Regions from separate parts of the Synechococcus sp. L2F genome, predicted to be linked through region 2. Evidence: predicted binding sites of a transcription regulator. Region 2 holds the regulator's gene; the other holds the start of a gene.

Region 1 (3,410 bases), on a different contig from region 2:
GCTGGATTCGCAGGGTCACCCTGCGAATCCAGGGGCAGACGATCAGTAGTCGAAGTCGCCGCCCATGCCGCCACCGCCGCCGGCGGGAGCTGCTTCCTTCTTCTCGGGCAGATCGGCCACGATGCACTCGGTGGTGAGCACCATACCGGCGATCGAGGCGGCGTTCTGCAGACCGGAGCGGGTCACCTTGGCGGGATCAACGATGCCGGCAGCCAGCATGTCGACGTATTCACCGGTGGCGGCGTTGTAGCCCTCGTTGAACGGCATGCCCTTGACATGCTCAGCGACGACGGCGCCATTGACGCCGGCGTTCTGGGCGATCCGCATCAGCGGAGCGGTGAGGGCGGAGGCCACGATGGTGGCACCGATCAGCTCTTCGCCGGTGAGGTTGGCAGCCGCCCACTCCTCGAGGGCAGGGGCCAGGTGGGCCAGGGTGGTGCCGCCACCAGGAACGATGCCTTCCTCAACAGCCGCCTTGGTGGCGTTGATGGCGTCTTCCAGGCGCAGCTTCTTGTCCTTCATCTCGGTTTCGGTGGCTGCACCCACCTTCACCACGGCCACACCGCCGCTCAGCTTGGCCAGACGCTCCTGCAGCTTCTCCTTGTCGTAGGAGGAGTCGGTTTCGTCGATCTGCTTGCGGATCTGCTCCACACGGGCCTTGACGGCCACTTCGTTGCCTTCGGCGACGATGGTGGTGGTGTCCTTGTTGATGGTGATGCGGCGGGCGGTGCCCAGCATCTCCAGCTTGGTGTTCTCCAGCTTGAGGCCGGCGTCTTCGGTGATCAGCTGACCGTTGGTGAGAACAGCGATGTCCTCAAGCATGGCCTTGCGGCGGTCACCGAAACCAGGGGCCTTGACGGCGGCCACGTTGAGCACACCGCGCAGGCGGTTCACCACCAGGGTGGCGAGGGCTTCCTTCTCGATGTCCTCGGCGATGATCAGCAGGGGCTTGCCGGTGCGAGCGATCTGCTCAAGCACGGGCACCAGGTCTTGCACCAGGCCGATCTTCTTGTCGGTGAGCAGGATGTAGGGCTCGTCGAGCACCGCTTCCATCCGCTCGGTGTCGGTGGCGAAGTAAGGGGAGATGTAGCCCTTGTCGAAGCGCATGCCCTCGGTGACCTCCAGTTCGGTGGTCATCGACTTCCCTTCTTCCAGGGAGATCACGCCTTCTTTGCCGACCTTGTCCATAGCGTCGGCGATCATGCGGCCCACCTCTTCGTCGTTGCCGGCGGAGATGGTGCCCACCTGGGCGATGGCGTTGCTGTCGGCGATCGGCTTGGCGTGCTCCTCAATCTTCTTGACGAGGAAATCGGCAGCCTTGTCGATGCCCTTCTTGAGGGTGATGGCGTTGGCGCCCGCAGCCACGTTGCGAAGACCGGCCTTGACCATGGCGTGGGCCAGGACGGTGGCCGTGGTGGTGCCGTCGCCGGCGGCGTCGTTGGTTTTGGAGGCGGCCTGACGGATCAGGGCCACACCGGTGTTCTCGATGTGGTCTTCCAGTTCGATCTCTTTGGCGATCGTGACGCCATCATTGATGATCTGGGGAGCGCCGAATTTCTTTTCCAGCACCACGTTGCGGCCCTTGGGGCCGAGGGTGACGGCAACGGCCTCAGCGAGGATGTCGATGCCTTTTTCGAGGGCCCGGCGGGCGTTCTCGTTGTAAATAATGCGCTTGGCCATGGAAGGGATGCTCCTTGAAGTAGTTGGTAAAGGGTTGACCGTCCGACGAGTCGTCGGGGGTCAGGACGTGATCAGTGAGGGCAGTTGAGGCTCACAGGAACCTCATGTGCCGGAGCGATCAGTCGACGATGGCGAGAATGTCTTTTTCTGAGAGCAGCACGAACTCATCGGTGCCGAGCTTGATGTCAGTACCGGCGTACTTGCTGTAGAGCACCTTGTCGCCCACGCTCACTTCAGGAGCCTGGCGGGAGCCGTCCTCATTGCGCTTGCCGGGGCCCACTTGGACCACTTCGCCCACCTGGGGCTTCTCCTTTGCAGTGTCGGGGAGCAGGATGCCGCCCGCGGTTCTTTCCTCCGATTCGGACACCTTGATGAAAATGCGATCTCCAAGGGGTTTGACAGTGGAGACGCTGAGGGAGACAGCAGCCATGGATCGTTTCAAATGCGGTGGTGCGGCGCCGGGGCGCCACAGGGGAGAGCGAATTAGCACTCGCCCTGCCTGAGTGCCAACCTATGGCGGTGGAAGGGTGCAGTGCAATCGGTACGGTGTGCGGTTGACCGAACCCAGCACGCGGCACCGGCCTCTGGCTCTGAAGACCAGGCCATTCGCGGTGGTAAGGTGGCGCGGCTTCAGGCGGGCGCGCGTCCCGCTGCGCGATCTTCCTTCCTTTCCTATGGCTGCTGCTGCTCCCGTCAACACCGGCTCCAAGGGTGTTGTCCGTCAGGTGATCGGCCCCGTTCTCGACATTGAATTTCCGGCCGGCAAGCTGCCCCGCATCTTCAATGCCATTCGCGTTGAAGGCCGCAATTCCTCGGGTCAGGACATCGCCCTCACCGCCGAAGTCCAGCAGCTCCTCGGCGATCACCGGGTGCGTGCGGTTGCGATGAGCGGCACCGACGGCGTCGTGCGTGGCATGTCTGCCCTCGACACGGGCGCCCCGATCAGCGTCCCCGTGGGAGAGGCCACTCTTGGCCGCATCTTCAACGTGCTCGGCGAGCCGGTTGATGAGCGTGGGCCGGTCACCTCCACCCTCACATCTCCCATCCACAGGGATGCGCCGAAGCTGATCGAGCTCGAAACCAAGCCCAAGGTGTTTGAAACCGGCATCAAGGTGATCGACCTCCTGGCTCCTTACCGCCAGGGTGGCAAGGTCGGCCTGTTCGGTGGCGCCGGCGTGGGCAAAACCGTGCTGATCCAGGAGCTCATCAACAACATTGCCAAGGAGCACGGCGGTGTTTCCGTGTTCGGTGGCGTTGGCGAGCGCACCCGTGAGGGCAACGACCTCTACGAAGAGTTCAAGGAATCTGGAGTGATCAACTCCGAAGACCTCCCGAAATCCAAGGTGGCGCTCTGCTTCGGTCAGATGAACGAGCCCCCCGGCGCCCGCATGCGCGTGGGTCTGTCGGCACTCACCATGGCCGAGCATTTCCGTGATGTGAACAAGCAGGATGTGCTGCTGTTCATCGACAACATCTTCCGCTTCGTCCAAGCCGGCTCCGAAGTGAGCGCCCTGCTCGGCCGCATGCCCTCCGCTGTGGGCTACCAGCCCACCCTCGGCACCGACGTTGGTGAGCTTCAGGAACGCATCACCTCCACGCTCGAAGGTTCAATCACCTCGATCCAGGCTGTGTACGTGCCGGCCGACGACCTCACCGACCCCGCTCCCGCCACCACCTTTGCCCACCTCGATGCCACCACGGTGCTGAGCCGCGGCCTGGCTTCGAAGGGC
Region 2 (3,410 bases):
GCTGATCGGCGTCGAGGCCGCCGGCGAGGGCGTGGCCACGGGACGCCATGCCGCCACGATCACCGAAGGGCGGATCGGCGTGCTGCATGGCGCCATGAGCTTGCTGCTGCAGGACGGCGAAGGGCAGGTGCAGGAGGCCCATTCGATCAGCGCCGGCCTGGATTACCCGGGCGTCGGCCCCGAGCACAGCTACCTGCGGGATGTGGGCCGGGCGGAGTATGCCGCCGTCACCGACGACGAGGCGCTCACTGCCCTGCGCCTGGTGTCTGAGCTCGAGGGCATCATCCCGGCGCTGGAAACCGCTCACGCCTTCGCCTGGCTGGAGCAGCTCTGCCCCACCCTGGCGCCGGGCACCGAAGTGGTGGTGAACCTCTCCGGCCGCGGCGACAAGGACGTGAACACCGTGGCTGACCGGTTGGGGGATCAGCTGGCCGGCTGAGGCTCCCAGGGCAGCCGGGGCAGGTTGCTGAGCGCATCGCGCTGGCTGTCTGCCCAGATCCGGGCCATCTCGCCGAGCAGCTTGGAGCCCCGCTCCAGGCGCAGGTGCTGGGAGATGGCCAGCGAATTGCGCGGATAGAGCGCCACCTCGAACGGGGGCCCCACCGTGAGGTTGGAGCGCCGGGTGATCACCTGGGAAATCAGGCAGAGGCGGGTGGCATCCTCCAGCGACATCCCGTAGTCACCCACCACATCGAGGGGAGGCTTGCCGTATTTGCTCTCGCCGATCTGCAGGAACGGCGTTTCCGGCGTGGCCATGATCGCGTTGCCCTGGGCGTAGATCCGGTAGAGGCCGTGGTCGTTGCCGGCGATCTGGCCGCCAAGGATGAAGGTGGCCTCACCGCTCGCGCCCACCTGCTTGAGGGCGCTCTCGTTCTCGTTCTGCACCGCCACGCTCAGGCGGCCGATGTAGGCCGCCGCCTCGAACAGATGACGGCAGCTGAGCAGGTCCGGTCCGGCGGTCCGGTCATCAGCTGCAGCGCTGGCCGGCGCCCCCACGGCCGCCGGAGTGGCGGCGGCGCTGAGGTCGCGGCGGATCCAGTTGAGGATCGCCTGGGTGGTGGCCAGGTTGCCCGCCGCCAGAAGTACGAACAGCCGGTCAGGTGCCGGCTGGAACACGTGCAGCTTCCGGTAGCTGGAGATGTAGTCCACCCCCGCATTGGTGCGGGAGTCGGCGCACATCACCAGACCCTCCTTGAGCAGGAAACCGACGCAGTAAGTCATGGCGCCATGCTCTCAAGCCGCCGGCCGCTCAACTGAGCAACCGCTGCAGGCTGGCGGCCACCGAGCGCACCGCCGCCCGGGCGGTGGCGTAGGCCATCCGCATCGGCCCCACCAGGGCCACGTGCCCCTGGCTGCCGTCGCCGGTGCGGTAAGTGGCCTGCACGAGTGCGCAGTCCTGCAGGGCGGGATGGGGATTTTCGGCACCGATCCAGACGCCTTCGCTGGGTCTGCCGTCAGGTTGCAGCAGCAGATGGGGGTCTTCCTCCACCAGCTGCACCAGCGGCCGCAGCGTGGCGGTGCGGCTGAATTCCGGCTGCCCCAGCAATCCCCCCAGCCCGAGCGCGAGGGCGCCGTCGGCATCGCCCGGACGGGCCATGCGGTGGCTGCGGAGCGCCTCGCGCAGCAGCCAGCCGCTGCGCTGCAGCTGAGGCGGCAGGGCGTTCCAGGGGATTGGCTGGCCCGGATGCAGGCTGAGCTGATCCATCACCCAGCGCTCGAGCGGCAGCAGCTCGGGGGCCGCCGCCGGTGGCAGATGCAGGTTCAGGCAGCTGGTCATCACGGCGTTCTCCACCAGGAACACCAGCAGGCGGTCGCCGCTGGGCACCAGGCGCACGGCCTGAAGGGCGGAGCGATCGCCCTGGGGGCGTGTGATCAGGCTCAGCAGGCCGGTGAGATCGGCCAGCCGCCGCGCCAGATGCAGCAGCAGATCGTCGAGGGCAGCCCAGCGCAGGCTCAGCCCCAGCAGTTCCTGCTCCAGTTGCAGCGCTCCGGCACCGGGGGGTGGCAGCAGGCTGTCCACGTAGAGGCGGTAGCCGCGCTGGCTTGGAATACGCCCGGCGGAGGTGTGCGGCTGCACAAGCAGGCCCTGTTGCTCCAGCGCCCCCATGGCCGAACGCACCGTGGCAGGTGAGGTCTGGAAGCCGAAGCGTTGCACCAGGGTGCGGCTCCCCACGGGCTCGACCGTGTCCACGTAATGCTGCACCGTTGCCTGCAACACCTGCTGATGGCGGCGGCTGAGGTGAGGCAACGAGGGGCTAGTCAACGGATGGTGCGCGAACCGTAACCGATACCAACGACGCCGCTGGCCAACAGGAACACCATTTCGTCTGGGCAACAAGGCCGCTAGGTGTTGGTTCGGGTTTCATGGCTGATCGCTTGGATGGCAGCAGGCAGAAGCCAGTGAAGCGTTGGCAGCGGCCGCAGTCGACAGCGAATCCAACCTGACCCTTGAGGACACCAGCGTGCCCAGGATCGCGGAGACCACTCCGCTCACAGGCGCGGCCCCTGTTGCTCATGGAGTGGTGCGGCTGGAGCAGGCGATCGCCCTCCACGATCTCCATCACCAGCACGTGCAAAAGAGGAGCGGGGTCCGAACCCGCCGGGTCGGCCACAACCTGCTCGTTGCGCAGCTCAGCACCATCAGCGCCACAATCGTGGAGCTGCTCCGGCGTCAGGTGATGGAGCCGATCTGGGCCAGCCCGGCTTACCGCCGCCGCTCCGCTGACTGCGGTAAGACGAGGACCTGTACCGCGCCATCGGTCTGGTAGCGCTGCTCAGTAACGCGGCACCGACCGATCGACCTGGACGCTCCAGGCATCGATGCCCCCCTCCAGGTTCCAGACCCGCTCGAAACCCTGCTGCTCCATCAACCAGCAGCCGAACTGCCAGCTGCGCATGCCGGCATGGCAGAGCACCACCACCTCACGCTCGCGGTCGAGCAGCGCGTCGATCCGGCTGACCCATTCCGAGGAGCGGCTCAAGGGCAGATGGATCACTCTCTGCTGCAGCGCGGCCATGGCCAGCTCTGCCGGTTCCCGCACATCCACCAGCTGCAGATCGGCACCCTCGTTGAGCCGCTGCTGCAGCTCCCGTGCCTGCAGCGGGGCCGGGGTGGGGGTGGTTTGGCTTTCCTGGGGCATGGGTGCGGGCATGGGCGTGGTGGCTGGCCGGGTGTGCGTTGACGATGCACGGAGGCGGCTTCATGCATAAGGATGAGGCCATTCCTGCGCGCTACGCATGAAGATCCGCCCATTCCTGGCGGCGATCCTGGCCGTGGCCGTCACGCTGCTGCTGATCGGAGCGGCGGGCTGGGTGGTGCTCTGGCGCAGCAGCCCTCTCGCCCTGCAGCACCAACCCCTCACCCTGCCACTGGCGGCTCGCTTCATCCCCCGGCAGGCCTCGCTGAGCCT

What was found. Region 2 encodes HrcA, which represses chaperone genes, less so after heat shock. Its sites were predicted from a motif close to TTAGCACTCNNNNNNNNNGAGTGCTAA; they were not measured.
Region 1: groES (co-chaperone GroES) is a predicted target of HrcA. The motif match lies at 2,164-2,190, and genes of this name have one in related genera.

The regions. Positions count from the first base shown of each region.
Region 1 is NZ_JAGQBP010000004.1:195,121-198,530, forward strand. It holds gene groL (chaperonin GroEL) at 43-1,680, opposite strand; gene groES (co-chaperone GroES) at 1,799-2,110, opposite strand; gene atpD (F0F1 ATP synthase subunit beta) at 2,355-3,410, shown strand, end outside.
Region 2 is NZ_JAGQBP010000002.1:39,542-42,951, reverse strand. It holds gene trpB (tryptophan synthase subunit beta) at 1-439, shown strand, start outside; gene KBZ19_RS05190 (20S proteasome subunit A/B) at 424-1,221, opposite strand; gene KBZ19_RS05185 (heat-inducible transcriptional repressor HrcA) at 1,250-2,263, opposite strand; gene KBZ19_RS05180 (hypothetical protein) at 2,409-2,768, shown strand; gene KBZ19_RS05175 (rhodanese-like domain-containing protein) at 2,775-3,140, opposite strand; gene KBZ19_RS05170 (DUF3352 domain-containing protein) at 3,238-3,410, shown strand, end outside.